2 regions of the Streptomyces sp. AB3(2024) genome follow, and region 1 is predicted to be linked to the other one. Evidence: riboswitches for the same ligand, from Rfam matches in the RefSeq annotation. Region 1 holds a riboswitch; the other holds the start of a gene.
The links. Region 1 has a riboswitch for ZMP and ZTP ahead of ACEPPI_RS35745 (bifunctional 5,10-methylenetetrahydrofolate dehydrogenase/5,10-methenyltetrahydrofolate cyclohydrolase). Riboswitches for the same ligand answer to the same signal wherever they lie in the genome.
Positions count from the first base shown of each region.

Region 2: another riboswitch for ZMP and ZTP. It lies ahead of glyA (serine hydroxymethyltransferase); the one in region 1 lies ahead of ACEPPI_RS35745 (bifunctional 5,10-methylenetetrahydrofolate dehydrogenase/5,10-methenyltetrahydrofolate cyclohydrolase).

Region 1 is NZ_JBGWAB010000156.1:6,997-14,314, forward strand. It holds gene ACEPPI_RS35725 (amino acid permease) at 1-1,171, shown strand, start outside; gene ACEPPI_RS35730 (SRPBCC family protein) at 1,227-1,676, shown strand; gene ACEPPI_RS35735 (RNA polymerase sigma factor) at 1,766-3,352, opposite strand; gene ACEPPI_RS35740 (methyltransferase domain-containing protein) at 3,590-4,351, opposite strand; ZMP/ZTP riboswitch at 4,409-4,506, shown strand; gene ACEPPI_RS35745 (bifunctional 5,10-methylenetetrahydrofolate dehydrogenase/5,10-methenyltetrahydrofolate cyclohydrolase) at 4,534-5,403, shown strand; gene ACEPPI_RS35750 (MAB_1171c family putative transporter) at 5,581-6,774, opposite strand; gene ACEPPI_RS35755 (NAD(P)/FAD-dependent oxidoreductase) at 6,771-7,318, opposite strand, start outside.
Region 2 is NZ_JBGWAB010000057.1:18,689-26,006, reverse strand. It holds gene trpS (tryptophan--tRNA ligase) at 1-568, opposite strand, end outside; gene glyA (serine hydroxymethyltransferase) at 804-2,087, opposite strand; ZMP/ZTP riboswitch at 2,123-2,213, opposite strand; gene rocD (ornithine--oxo-acid transaminase) at 2,322-3,524, shown strand; gene ACEPPI_RS22090 (glutathionylspermidine synthase family protein) at 3,602-4,801, opposite strand; gene ACEPPI_RS22085 (hypothetical protein) at 4,809-5,093, opposite strand; gene ACEPPI_RS22080 (DMT family transporter) at 5,296-6,111, shown strand; gene ACEPPI_RS22075 (PLP-dependent aminotransferase family protein) at 6,202-7,318, opposite strand, start outside.

The DNA.
Region 1 (7,318 bases):
CGCGATCGCCCTCGCCCTGGTCTTCGGCCGCCTCGCCGAGCGCCACCCGCAGACCGGCGGGCCGTACGTGTACGTCCGCGCCGCGTTCGGGGACTTCGCGGGCTTCCTCGCCGCCTACAGCTACTGGATCACCACCTGGGTCTCCAACGCCGCCCTCGCGGTCGCGGCCGTCGGCTACCTCGGGGTGCTCTTCCCGGCCGTCGGCGCGCACCGGTGGTCCATGTGCCTGGCCGCCCTGGCCGTCCAGTGGCTGCCCGCCCTCGCCAACCTCGCCGGCACCCGGTACGTGGGCGCCGTCCAGCTCGTCGCGACCGTCCTGAAGCTGGCCCCGCTGCTGCTGGTGGCCGTCGGCGGGCTGTTCTTCTTCGACCCGGCGAACCTCGGCCCCTTCCGGGCCACCGACCAGAGCCCCGTCGGGGCCGTCTCGGCCTCCGCCGCGATCCTGCTCTTCAGCTACCTCGGCGTGGAATCCGCCGCGGTGAGCGCGGGCGAGGTCCGCGACCCGGCCCGCAACGTCGGCCGGGCCACCATCCTGGGCACGGCGGGCGCCGCGGTCGTCTACCTCCTCGGCACCCTCTCCGTCTTCGGGCTGGTCGCCCACGAGAAGCTCGTCTCCTCCCAGGCCCCCTTCTCCGACGCCGTCAACGCGATGTTCGGCGGCACCTGGGGCGGCACGGCCGTCGCCTGCGCCGCGGTGATCTCGATGGTCGGCGCGCTCAACGGCTGGACCCTGCTCAGCGCGCAGACCCCGTACGCCGCCGCCCGGGACGGGCTCTTCCCGAAGGTCTTCGAGACGAAGAAGCGCGGGGTCCCGGTGGTCGGCGTCCTGGTCACGGCCGTGCTGGCCTCCGCCCTGACCGTCTACAACTACACGGCCGGCTCTGCGGGCGTCTTCGAGATGCTGGTGCTCGTCACCACCTTCACGGCCACCGTCCCCTACCTGCTGTCCACCGCCGCGCAGCTCTACTTCCTGGCCTCCGGCCGGAGCGAGCGGGTCCGGCGCGGTCAGCTGGTGCGGGACGCCGTCCTCGCCGCCCTGGCCTTCGCCTTCTCGATGTGGCTGGTCGCCGGATCCGGCTACGCGGCCGTCTACCAGGGCGTGCTCTTCCTCTTCGCGGGCGTCCTGCTCTACGCGCTGATGGCCGCCCGCAAGCACCGGGCCCCTGCCTGACCTGCGGAGTAGCGTGGTCAGAGGGGACCGTCCAGGGGGTCGGAAAGGGGTCGCGATGTCGGCGATCAGAGAAACCATCGACATCTCCCGCAGCCCGGCGGAGGTCTACTCCTACGTGACGGACCCGACGCACCTGCCGGAATGGCAGGACAGCGCGGTGTCGGTCCACCCGCTGGGCGACATGCCGGTCCACGTCGGCTCCCGGGTCGAGATCACCCGGCGGATCGGCGGGCGGGAGTTCCCCACGACCATCGAGTTCCTGGAACTGGACCCGCCCAGGAGCTGGCACCTGCACGGGATCGACGGCCCCGTGCGGCCCGACGTGCGGGGCACCATCGAACCCCTCGGCGACGGCCGGCGCTCCCGGGTGACCCTCGCCATGGACTTCGAGGGCCACGGAGTCGGCAGGGCCCTCGTCCCGCTCCTGGTGCGGCCCTTCGCCCGCAAGGAGATGCCCCGGGGCGAGGAGAAGCTGAAACACATGCTCGAACACCCGGCCGCCTGAGGCACGCGGCCGGAACGCGGAAGCCCGCGCCGTACGAACGGCGCGGGCTTCCGCGTTCCGCCACCGGGCCCTCGGGCCCGGCGGCCGACTCAGTCGAGGTAGTCGCGCAGCACCTGCGAACGCGACGGGTGGCGCAGCTTCGACATGGTCTTGGACTCGATCTGGCGGATGCGCTCACGGGTGACCCCGTACACGCGGCCGATCTCGTCCAGGGTCTTCGGCTGCCCGTCGTTGAGGCCGTAGCGCATGGACACGACGCCCGCCTCGCGCTCCGAGAGCGTGCCCAGGATCGACTGGAGCTGCTCCTGGAGGAAGGTGAAGGACACCGCGTCGGCCGGGACGACCGCCTCGGAGTCCTCGATGAGGTCACCGAACTCGCTGTCGCCCTCCTCACCCAGGGGGGTGTGCAGGGAGATCGGCTCGCGGCCGTACTTCTGGACCTCGATGACCTTCTCGGGGGTCATGTCGAGTTCCTTGCCCAGCTCCTCCGGAGTGGGCTCCCGGCCGAGGTCCTGGAGCATCTGGCGCTGGACGCGCGCCAGCTTGTTGATGATCTCGACCATGTGGACGGGGATGCGGATCGTGCGCGACTGGTCGGCCATGGCACGCGTGATCGCCTGCCGGATCCACCAGGTCGCGTACGTGGAGAACTTGAAGCCCTTGGTGTAGTCGAACTTCTCCACGGCGCGGATCAGGCCGACGTTGCCCTCCTGGATCAGGTCCAGGAAGAGCATGCCGCGGCCGGTGTAGCGCTTGGCCAGCGAGACCACGAGGCGGAGGTTGGCCTCCAGCAGGTGGTTCTTGGCGCGCCGGCCGTCCTCGACGAGGATCTCCAGCTCGCGCTTGAACGCGGGCTTGTGGTCCTCCTCCTCTTCGAGCTTGTACTCGGAGAAGAGACCCGCCTCGATGCGCTTGGCGAGCTCGACCTCCTGCTCGGCGTTGAGCAGCGGCACCTTGCCGATCAGCTTCAGGTAGTCCTTGACGGGGTCGGCGGTGGCACCGGCGACCATGACGGTCTGCGCCGGGGCGTCGTCCTCGTCGTCGTCGGACAGCACGAAGCCCTGGGTTCCGGTCGCCTTGGGCGTCTCCTCCTCGGCCTCGTCGGCGAGGTCCTCGGCGGCCCAGTCCTCGCCCTCGGCGCCCGGGTTCTCGGCGTCGTCCGCGTCCTTGGCGCCGGCCTTCTTCGTGGCGGCGGTCTTCTTGGTGGCCGTGGCCTTCTTGGCGGCGGTCTTCTTGACCGTGCGCTTCTTCGGCTCGGCGGCGGCCTCGGCCGTCGCCTCGTCCCCGGTGGCGGCGGCCGACGGAGCGGATATCGCCGCCGCGGTGGCGGGGGCGGTGGCCGAGGTCTTGCGCGCGCCGATGGGGCGCGGCGGGGCGGCGGCCTTCTTCGTCACGGTACGGGCGGGGGCGGCGGCCGCCTTGCGGGGCTTCTTGGCAGCGGCCTTGGTGGCGGGGGCGGCGCTGACGTGGAGGGCGACACCCTCCTCGTCCAGGACCTGGTTCAGGCTGCGCAGGACCCGCTTCCACTGGTCCACCGGGATGCGGCCGGCCTCGAAGGCCTGGCGCACATCGTCACCGTTGATGTGACCCTGCTCGCGGCCGCGCTCGACGAGCGCGACGAGGGCCTCCGATTCGGCGATCTCCGGAGGGAACGTACGGGACGGGCTGAGCGACACAAGGAGCCTCTCGTTGCGAACAGATAAGGGGTGGGCGGGACATCATCGCGCGAACTCGGGAAACAGACCCGAGGGGGGTCTGTATTCCGGGGCCGCGCGAGGACACCTGTCGGTTCATCGCATGCCCGAGTCGATTCGTTACGCGCTGAATTGAGTGACCTGCGCCACGCTGTGGCCGCGCAACCGATTCCGCGTGGATCCGTCCGCGCCGGATTCACGCCTTCCGCCGGTCCGACCTCAGTCCGTTTTGCGAGCTTCGATCAGGAAACGGGCGGTGTGCGCGACGAACGGGCCCTCGCGCTCGATCCGTTCGTGGAGCTCGCGCAGCCGGTCCCGGTACTGCCCGACCGTGAAGCCGGGCACCATCCAGATCACCTTCCGGAGAAAGTAGATCACGGCTCCGATGTCGTGGAACTCCGTCCGCAGCCGCTCGGAGCGCAGATCGACGACTTCCAGGCCCGCCTTCGTGGCGTCGGCGACCGCGTCGTCGGGGTGGCGGGCACGGCGCACCTCCTGCGGCTGCGGGCCCAGGAAGTACTCGACGAGCTCGAACACGCTGGCCGGTCCGACCTGCTGCGAGAGGTACGTCCCGCCCGGTGTCAGCACCCGCGCGATCTCCTCCCACCAGATGGTCACCGGGTGCCGGCTGGTGACCAGCTCGAAGGCCTCGTCGCCGAAGGGCAGCGGCGGCTCGTCGGCGTCGGCCACCACCACCGCGCCGAGCGGGTGCAGCAGCCGGGTCGCCCGGTCGATGTTCGGCGGCCAGGACTCCGTGGCCGCCGCCAGCGGGGGAAGGGGGCCCGCGCCCGCCAGCACCTCGCCCCCGCCGGTCTGGACGTCCAGGACGGACCTGACCCGTGCCAGTCGCTCGGCCAGCAGTCGCTGGTATCCCCAGGAGGGCCGCTGCTCGGTGGCCCGGCCGTCCAGCCAGGAGAAGTCCCAGCCGTCCACGGAGACGGTCTCGGCCTCGGCGACGAGATGGTCGAAAGTGCGTGTCATGCCCCGATCGTCCCAGGTCGGGCCCCGGCGGACCACCGGATATGTCGACTAGACTGTGCGGCGGGCCGTGACTGGCGTTCGGGTGGATCACCACCGGGGAGCGGCCCGGCGTACCCACCTCCGTACGTCGACTGCCGCGCGCCTGGGCGATCCGCGATCCGCAGCGACGTTCAGGAGACCCCATGACGACCGCCACTGCCCAGCTGATGGACGGCACCGCCCTCGCCCGCCGCATCTCCGAGCAGACCGCCGCGCTCGCGGCGAAGATCACCGAGCGCACCGGCACCGCGCCCTGCCTCGCCACCGTCCTCGTCGGCGAGGACCCCGCGTCCGTCACCTACGTGCGCATGAAGCAAAACCGTTGCACCAAGGCCGGGATCACCTCCCGCCACGTGGAGCTGCCCGCCTCCACCACCACGGAGGAGCTGGTCGCGGCCCTCACCGCGCTCTCCGAGGACCCGGAGATCAGCGGCATCCTGCTCCAGCACCCCGTCCCGCACCACATCGACGAGCGCGCCGCCTTCGAGGCCATCGCCCCGGGCAAGGACGTCGACGGGGTCACCATGCACTCCTTCGCCGCCATGGGCTTCGGACTGCCGGGCTTCGTCTCCTGCACCCCCGGCGGCATCATGCGCCTCCTGGAGGCCTATGACGTCGACCTCACGGGCAAGCACGCCGTCGTCGTCGGCCGCAGCGCCATCCTGGGCAAGCCGGCCGGCATGCTGCTGCTGGAGCGCAACGCAACGGTCACTTACTGTCACTCCCGCACCGTGGACCTGCCCTCGATCGTGCGCCAGGCCGACGTGCTGGTCGCCGCCGTGGGCAAGGCCGAGTTCATCCGCGGCGAGGACATCAAGCCGGGCGCGGTCGTGCTCGACGCCGGCTACAACGAGGGCAACGTCGGCGACGTCCACTTCGAGTCGGCTGCGGCCCGCGCCTCCCTGATCACCCCGGTGCCCGGCGGCGTCGGCCCGATGACCATCGCCGTCCTGCTGGAGCAGACGGTGCACGCCGCGGCGGCGCAGGCCGGCCTGGACCTCGCGGCCCTCTGACCCCCACCGCACGCGACGCGTACGCGGTACCGCGAACGCCCCGGACCCTCCGGTCCGACGCGTACGCGGTACCGCGAACGCCCCGGACCCTCCGGTCCGGGGCGTTCGCCGTGTCCGCGCGGGGCTGCGGAGGGGGGCACCGAGCCCGGCCGGGCGCGCCGGGCCCCGCCGGACGGCTCAGCCCGTCGCCGGCGCTCCCCGGCGGGCCGCCGCCACGATCGGGGACGCGCGGAACTCCCGGGCGAGCGCCGTCAGCGGCTGGGAGTCCAGCCGGTGCCGGCCGGCGTCCGTCCGCCCCGTCCCGGCCGCAGGGCCGTCGGCGCCGTCCCGGTCGGCGGCCGCCCGCAGCCGGCAGGCCGCGGCGAGCATGGCGGCGTCCGCCACCACCGAGGCGGCCGGCTCGTCCAGGCCCTGCCGGCGCGCGGCCCCGTACGCCTGCGCACGCACCTCGGGGTCGAACCAGCCGGCCAGGGCCAGCAGCCCGTCGTCGATCACCGACTCGCGGTGGACCAGCCGGATCCCCACCGGTGACCACCAGGTCAGCGGGACCGTCGTCACGTTGCGGGACGCGAACCCGCGCAGCGCTTTCCACAGCGGCCGCAGCCTGCGGTACTGGCTGAAGTCCCGCCAGGCCTCCGAGCCGCCGGCCAGGGGCACGATGAACCCCGCCCCGACCATCACACCGGCCGCGGCGGCCAGCGGGGGCGCCACGTCCGTCGACAGGTACACCCAGTCGCGGCCGGCCCAGCGGGCGGCCACCGCGGCCCACTTCGCGGCGAGGTAGGACAGGTCCAGCGCCCCGCCGAGCACGATCAGGGCCAGCCCGCAGCGCAACGGGCGCAGCGAGCGGTCCGCACGCCCCAGCCACTTCCCGCACAGCCAGGTCAGCGCCGAGGTGCCCACGGTGTGCGCCACCAGGAAGCAGACGATCATCTCGCGGATCCAGGGCGTCGTGGCGTAGTACACGTCCAGGTCCCGGAGCCGTTCCACCGGCGCGTCGCCGATCACGAACAGGGCGACGATCGCGACGGCCGCCGTGCCGAAGACGGCGATCGTCCGCCGCGTGGCCCGTCGCACGGCCGCGGGCGGCCCGCCGCGCCACTGCAGGACGAGGACGACGCACGCCCCGGAGAACAGCGTGGCCAGGCAGAACACCAGCGGGGCGGAGAAGTTGACCACGCCGGTGAAACGGTTGACCGCCGAGATCGTCGGCGGCGACGCCAGGAAGTTGATGGGGGCGCCCAGGACGAGCAGCGCGCACGCCGTCCGGTTCAGGGGCTGGTCCCAGTCCCGGCGCATGCTCGGGGCCTTGATCAGCAGTGCCAGGACCATCAGGATGCCCGGCAGCTGCACCAGGATCCCGCCGCTCACCGGCTCTGCCCGAGGGGGTCGGCGGGGTCCGCCGGGTCTGCCTCGTCCACCGGCTCCGCCGGTCCGGCCGCCGGGGGGAGCCCGCCGACGGCCCGCTCCGCCGCGGTGAGCGGCGGCACCGGCGACGCGCCCCGGTCCGAAGCGCGCAGCACGTGCCAGAGCACCGACGGGCGCAGCCAGTGGGCCGGCGCGTCGCTCATGGTGATGACGTCGAACAGGGCCGCGGTGAGCACCTCGTCGGTGGTGGCGCCCGTCATCAGCCGGCCGACGTAGGCGTCGAGGAGCCCGGCCCCGGGCCGCGGCTCCATGCCGGTGGCCCCCGGATAGCGGATGTCCTGCGTCGTGGCGAGCTCCCAGGCGGTGCTCACCTGCGGGGTGAGCGCCCGCTGTGCCGCGCGGCCGGTGCCCGGGTGGCCGAGCCCTTTCGCCCGCAGCAGTTCCCGTACGGCCAGCAGCCCCTGCGCGGCGACCGACATGCCCTGCCCGTACAGCGGGTTGAAGGTGGCGACGGCGTCTCCGACGGCGAAGAAGCCGTCGGGCAGCT
Region 2 (7,318 bases), on a different contig from region 1:
TCTTCGCGACCTCCTTGACGATGTGCGCCGCGGGGAGCGTGAAGGTGGCGCCGAAGCGCTGGTTGAAGCGCTCCGCGAGGTCGCGGGTCAGCTCGATGTGCTGGCGCTGGTCCTCGCCGACCGGGACGGAGTCCGCCTGGTAGAGGAGGATGTCGGCGACCTGGAGGATCGGGTACGTGAACAGGCCGACGGTGGCGTTGTTCGCGCCCGACTTGGCGGACTTGTCCTTGAACTGCGTCATCCGGCTGGCCTCGCCGAAACCGGTGATGCAGTTCATGACCCAGCCGAGCTGGGCGTGCTCCGGCACGTGGCTCTGGATGAAGAGCGTGCAGCGGTCCGGGTCCAGACCGGCCGCGAGGAGCTGCGCCGCGGAGAGGCGGGTGTTCGCCCGCAGGTCCTTGGGATCCTGCGGCATGGTGATCGCGTGCAGGTCGACCACCATGTAGAAGGCGTCGTGCGTCTCCTGCAGGGCGACGTACTGGCGGATGGCTCCGAGGTAGTTCCCGAGGTGGAACGAACCGGAGGTGGGCTGGATGCCGGAGAGCGCGCGAGGACGATCAGAAGCCATGGCTTCATTCTCTCAGGTGCGGGGGCGCGCTCCGGCCCCGCGCTGGCCGGAACCCTGCCGCCGCCGCGTCCCGGCGCGACCGGGCCCGGACCCGCTCCCGGGGTCCCGCCCGGCCCCTGCCCACGTACCGGGCGGTAGCGGGGCGGCCGGATCCCGCCCCGGCCGAGCGACCGATTCCCTGGGGTGGCCGGATGCCGCCGCCGGGACGGGTACGGTCCCGGCGGCGGCACGGCGGCTACAGCGGGAGTCCGGGCGCCGGGAAGGCGGCCATCAGGTCGCCGACCTCGGAGCGGACGGCGGCGAGGGCCGGCTCGTCGCCCTTGGCGGCCGCGTCCACCGACCGCGAGATCCAGTCGGCGACGACGGGCATGTGCTCCGCGGTCAGGCCGCGGGACGTCAGCGACGGGGTGCCGATCCGGATGCCCGACGGGTCGAACGGCTTGCGCGGGTCGAACGGCACGGTGTTGTAGTTCACGACGATCCCCGCCCGGTCCAGGGCCTTCGCCGCGACCTTGCCCGCCACCCCGCGCGAGGTGAGGTCCATCAGGATCAGGTGGTTGTCGGTGCCGCCCGAGACGAGGTCGAAGCCCCGCTCCAGCAGCGCGGCGGCCAGCGCCTTCGCGTTGGCCACGACCGCGTGGGCGTACGCCGTGAACGCCGGCTGCGCCGCCTCGTGCAGGGCGACCGCGATGCCCGCGGTCGTCTGGTTGTGGGGACCGCCCTGGAGACCCGGGAAGACCGCCTTGTCGATGGCCTTCGCGTGCTCCTCCTTGCACATCAGCATCGCTCCGCGCGGCCCGCGCAGGGTCTTGTGGGTGGTCGTCGAGACCACGTCCACGTGCCCGACCGGGGACGGGTGGGCGCCGCCCGCGATCAGGCCCGCGATGTGTGCCACGTCCGCGACGAGGACCGAGCCCGCCTCCTCGGCGATCGAGGCGAAGGCCGCGAAGTCGATGGTCCGCGGCAGGGCCGTGCCGCCACAGAAGATGATCTTCGGTCGTTCGGCGAGGGCCAGCGCGCGCACCGCGTCGTAGTCGATCCGGCCGTCCTCCGGGCGCACGCCGTACTGGACCCCGCGGAACCAGGAGCCCGTCGCGGAGACCCCCCAGCCGTGGGTGAGGTGCCCGCCCATCGGCAGGGCCATGCCCATCACCGTGTCGCCGGGCTTGGCGAAGGCCAGGTAGACGGCGAGGTTCGCCGGGGACCCCGAGTACGGCTGGACGTTCGCGTGGTCCACCCCGAACAGGCCCTTGGCCCGCTCGACGGCGAGGGCCTCGACCCGGTCGATGTTCTGCTGGCCCTCGTAGTAGCGGCGGCCCGGATAGCCCTCGCTGTACTTGTTCTGGAGCACCGTGCCGGAGGCCTCCAGCACGGCGGCGGAGACGTAGTTCTCACTGGGGATCAGGCGCAGGGTCTCCGCCTGGAGGCCCTCCTCGGCGGCGATGAAGGACGCCAGCTCGGGGTCGGTGGCCCAAAGGGAAGGGTGGCGGCGTGCGGGATGACGGTGGTTCGCGCTCATGGCGGCTCCTCCGGGGTCGATGTCGTCTCTCGTCCCCGCGAGGCCCAGGCGAGCGGCCCTGTGTGCGGTCGTGCGCGCACGACTCCCCCGGAGTTGGTTCTCCGTACGCCAGTCGCCGTGCGTACCGGACACCTTAGCGGGCGCGCCGGAAAGAAGGTTTCTCCGTCCGCGATCCGAGCGACGATAGAAAGGACGCCACCCACGTCACCGGCCAGACGGACGATCGGAGACCCCGTGTCGAGAACTGCTGATGCCATCCGCTCCGCCGACGAGCACAGCGCGCACAACTACCACCCCCTGCCCGTCGTCGTCGCCTCGGCGGAGGGCGCGTGGATGACGGACGTGGAGGGCCGCCGGTACCTCGACATGCTCGCCGGGTACTCGGCGCTCAACTTCGGCCACGGCAACCGCCGTCTGATCGACGCCGCCCACGACCAGCTGGAGCGGGTCACCCTCACCTCCCGCGCCTTCTTCCACGACCGTTTCGCGGACTTCTGCACGCAGCTCGCCGAGTTGTGCGGCAAGGAGATGGTGCTGCCCATGAACACGGGCGCGGAGGCCGTGGAGACGGCGGTGAAGACGGCCCGCAAGTGGGGGTACGAGGTCAAGGGCGTACCGGACGGGCACGCCAAGATCGTGGTGGCCGCCGACAACTTCCACGGCCGCACCACCACCATCGTGTCCTTCTCCACGGACCACGAGGCCCGCGACCACTTCGGTCCCTACACGCCCGGCTTCGAGATCGTCCCGTACGGGGACCTCACCGCGCTCTCCCACGCCGTCACCGAGAACACCGTGGCGGTGCTGCTGGAGCCGATCCAGGGCGAGGCCGGGGTGCTGGTGCCGCCCGCCGGGTACCTGGCCGGCGTACGGGAGCTGACGCGCGAGCGGAACGTGCTCTTCATGGCCGACGAGATCCAGTCGGGCCTGGGCCGGACCGGGAAGACCTTCGCCTGCGAGCACGAGGGCGTCGTCCCCGACGTGTACGTCCTCGGCAAGGCGCTGGGCGGCGGGGTGGTCCCCGTCTCCGCCGTGGTCGCCGACCGGGACGTGCTCGGGGTGTTCCGGCCGGGAGAGCACGGGTCCACCTTCGGCGGCAACCCGCTGGCCTGCGCCGTCGCCCTGGAGGTGATCGCGATGCTGCGCTCCGGCGAGTACCAGCAACGAGCCGCCGAACTCGGCGACCACCTGCACCGGGAGCTGAACCTGCTGGTCGGCGGAGGTGCGGTGACCGCCGTCCGCGGCCGCGGCCTGTGGGCGGGGGTCGACATCGACCCCTCCCGCGGCACGGGCCGGCAGATCTCCGAGAAGCTGATGGAGCTCGGGGTGCTGGTGAAGGACACCCACGGATCGACGATCCGCATCGCACCGCCGCTGGTGATCGGCAAGGAGGACCTGGACTGGGGCCTGGACCGGCTGCGGCAGGTACTGGCGTAGCCGCGCCGGTGTCCGCCGGAAGGTGACCCGGTGCCGTGGCCGGAAAGGTTCACCGGGTCACGGCGCCCGGCCCGGCACTAGAGGATGACGTGGGGCAGGAAGCGGGCGTACTCGTCCGTGACCGGCCCCGCCGATTCCCTGATCCCGAGGCCCGCCGCCTCCTCCTCGACCACCCACGCGCCGAGGACGACCCGGTTGCCGTCGAAGTCGGGCAGCGGCGCCAGCGCCTGGAAGACGTACGTCTCCCCCTCGGCCGGGACGAAGGGCCCGCCCTCCCCGCCCGGTCCGTGGAGGGTGACCCCGGCGCCCTCGCGGCCCAGCAGGGGCTTGGCCGCGTAGCCGGCCGCGTCGGCCCCGGCGAGTTCGCGCGGGCCGTCGAGGTAGGCGGGCAGCAGGTTGGGGTGCTCCGGGAAGAGCTCCCACAGGACCGCCAGCAGCGCCTTGTTCGCGAGCAGCATCTTCCACAGGGGCTCGATCCAGGCGGTGGTGCCGGAGCCGCCCCCGTGGTCGTAGGTGTCCAGGACCTGCGGGCCGAAGGTGTCCTCGGCCAGCCACTCCCACGGGTAGAGCTTGAAGCAGCCGCGGATGAAGCGGAGCTTCTCGTCGACGAACCGGCCCGAGAGGCTGTCCCAGCCGATCTGTTCGACCGACAGGGCGTGGGTCTCCAGGCCGGCCTGTTCGGCGGTCTCCTGGAGGTAGGCCACCGTCATCAGGTCCTCGCCGAGCTCGTCGGTCTCGGAGTGCGCGAAGTGCAGCGGACCGGGCGGCAGCAGCTCCGCCTGGCGTCGCCAGGCCTCGACGAGCCGCTCGTGGAGGGAGTTCCACTGGTCGGCGCCGGGGAAGCGCTCCTCCATCCAGAACCACTGCGGGCTCGCCGCCTCCACCAGGGAGGTGGGGGTGTCGGCGTTGTACTCCAGCAGCTTGGCCGGCCCGTCGCCGTCGTAGCGCAGGTCGAAACGGCCGTAGAGGGAGGGCTGTTCGGCGCGGCGGTGCCAGGACTCGGCGATCAGGCCGGCCAGCTTCGGATCGGTGATGCCGAGGTCCGCGAAGCGGTCGTGCTCGACGATGTGCGCCGCCGCGGCCAGGCACATGGCGTGCAGCTCCTCGACGACCCCCTCCAGCGCCTCGACCTCCGGGAGGGAGAAGGAGTAGTACGCGCTCTCGTCCCAGTAGGGGCGCAGGGAGTCGTCGGGATAGCGGGTCAGGGGGTAGATCAGGCCCTGCTCCTCGACGGTCTGCTGCCAGTCGGGGCGGGGTTCGATGGTGTGCCGCCGCATGGTGCGCTCAGCCGCCGGAGGAGCCGGTGTGGCTGCCGCCGCCGATGCCGCCGCGGGTGACGGACGGCTTGTCGAAGCTGCCGCCGGAGACCTTGCCCTTGCTGACGGAGCCGCCGTAGTAGTAGGTGCCGCGGCCGCCGCTGCTGCACTCCTTCATGTTCAGGTGGTCCAGGGACGACCGGGAGGCACAGCGCTTGTCCGGCTGGTCGCTGCTGCCGCACGCCACGAGGGTGGCGGCGAGCAGGCCCATGCCGCCGAGGGCGACCGCCCCGGAGCGCATGCGGCGGCGCACGACGGCGCGTCCCGCGGTGTCTGTGGTGCCTGTGGTGCCTGTGCTCGCGGTACTGCCGGTTGTGCCTGTACTGCCGGTCGGGCTGCTGTCCATGGCCGACAGACTAGATCGGGGCGCGGGGGGATGGAATCCGGCCGTCGTCACACCCTTGTCACGGGTGCGCGCCCAGGTCGGGGCCTAGAGTCGGTTCGTGTTGATTGGGATGCTTTGCGCGCTGGGCGCGGCCGTCTGCTTCGGTACGGCGTCGGTGCTCCAGGCCGTCGCGGCGCGGACCGCGGAGCCGGGCACGGGCTCGGGGGTGGACACCGCGCTGTTCCTACGGGCCGTGCGGCAGTGGCGGTACCTGGCCGGGCTCGGCCTGGACGCGGTCGGCTTCGTGCTCCAGATCATCGCCTTGCGCCACATCCCGATCTACGCGGTGGGCGCGGCGCTCGCCTCCAGTCTGGCCGTCACGGCGGTGGTCTCGGCGCGGCTGCTGCGGGTACGGCTGTCGGGGCTGGAGTGGGGTGCGGTGGGGGTGGTGTGCGCGGGGCTGCTGATGCTGGGGCTGGCGTCCGGCGAGGAGGGCTCCGAGACCGGGTCGTTCGCGCTGAAGCTGGGGCTGTTGGCGGTGGCGGGGCTGGTACTGCTGGTGGGCGCGGCCGCGGGCCGGCTGCCGGACCGCTCGCGGGCGCTGGTGCTGGGCCTGGCGGCGGGGACGGGCTTCGGGGTGGTGGAGGTGTCCGTCCGGCTCGTCGACTCCCTCTCCCGGCAGGAGCTGCGCAACCCGGCGCTGTACGCCCTGTTGCTGGGCGGCGCGGCGGGCTTCCTGCTCCTCACCTCCGCCCTGCAGCGCGGCTCGGTGACGGCGGCGACCGCCGGCCTGGTCCTGGGCGAGACGATCGGCCCGGCGGTGGTCGGCGTGGCCTGGCTCGGCGACAGCACCCGCGAGGGCTTCACCTGGCTGGCGGTGCTCGGCTTCGCGGTGGCGGTGGCGGGGGCGCTCGGCCTGTCCCGCTTCGGCGAACCGGAGGCCTAGCCGGCCCGGACCGGCCGGGACGGGCGGGCCGGGACGGGCGGGCCGGGGCGGCCGTCCCGGCCGGTCCGGGCCGCGCCGCGCCGGACGGTGTCAGGGCAGGGAGGCGACCAGGGCCGCGAGGGTCGGGGCGAAGGCGCTGTCGGACGGGGTGCCGTAGCCGACGACCAGGGCCTCGCGCGGGGGCATCGCCGAGTCGGGGTGGCGGTAGGTGCCCAGGCCCTCCAGCGCCAGGTCCTGCCAGGCGGCGGACCGCAGCAGGGCCCGCTCCGTGCCCGGCGGGAGGTCCAGCACGGCGTGCAGCCCGGCGGCGACCCCGGAGACGGGGACCCGTCCCGCCACCGCCGCGACCAGCGCGTCCCGGCGGCGCCGGTAGCGCAGCCGCATGCCGCGCACGTGGCGGTCGTAGGCCCCGGAGGTGATGAACTCCGCGAGGGTGAGCTGGTCGAGGGCGCTCGAACTCCAGTCGACCCGGCCCTTGGCCTCCAGCACCTCCTCCAGCAGGTCCGGCGGCACCACCATCCACCCCATCCGCAGCCCCGGCGCCAGGGACTTGCTGGCGGTGCCGAGGTAGACCACCCGGTCCGGGTCCAGGCCCTGGAGGGCCCCGACGGACTGGCGGTCGTAGCGGAACTCCCCGTCGTAGTCGTCCTCCAGGATGAACCCGCCGCTGGTCCGCGCCCAGTCCACCGCCGCCGCCCGCCGCTGCGGGGTGAGGGCGGCGCCGGTGGGGAACTGGTGCGCCGGGGTCAGCAGCACCGCGCCGGTGCGGGGGCCGAGCCCCGCCAGGTCGGGGGTGCGGGCCCCGGCCCCGTCGACCCACAGCGGGCGGGTGCGCAGCCCGGCCCCGGCCAGCAGGTCGCGGTGGATGTCGAGGCTGTACCCCTCCACCGCCACCTCCCGCACCCGGCGCGCCCGCAGCACCGCGCCGAGCAGCCGCAGCCCGTGCGCGAACCCGGAGCACAGCACGATCCGGTCCGGGTCGGCGTACACCCCGCGGGCCCGGGCCAGGTATCCGGCGAGAGCCTCGCGCAGCTCCGGCCGGCCGCGTACGTCGAGCCCGTAGCCGAAGGCGTCGTTGGGGGCGTCGGTGAGGGCCCGCCGGGCGGCCGCCAGCCAGCCGGCCCGCGGGAAACCGCCGAGGTCGGGGGAACCGGGGATCAGGCTGTACGCGGGCCCCCGGCGCGCGGGGCGGCGGACCCGCGCGGTG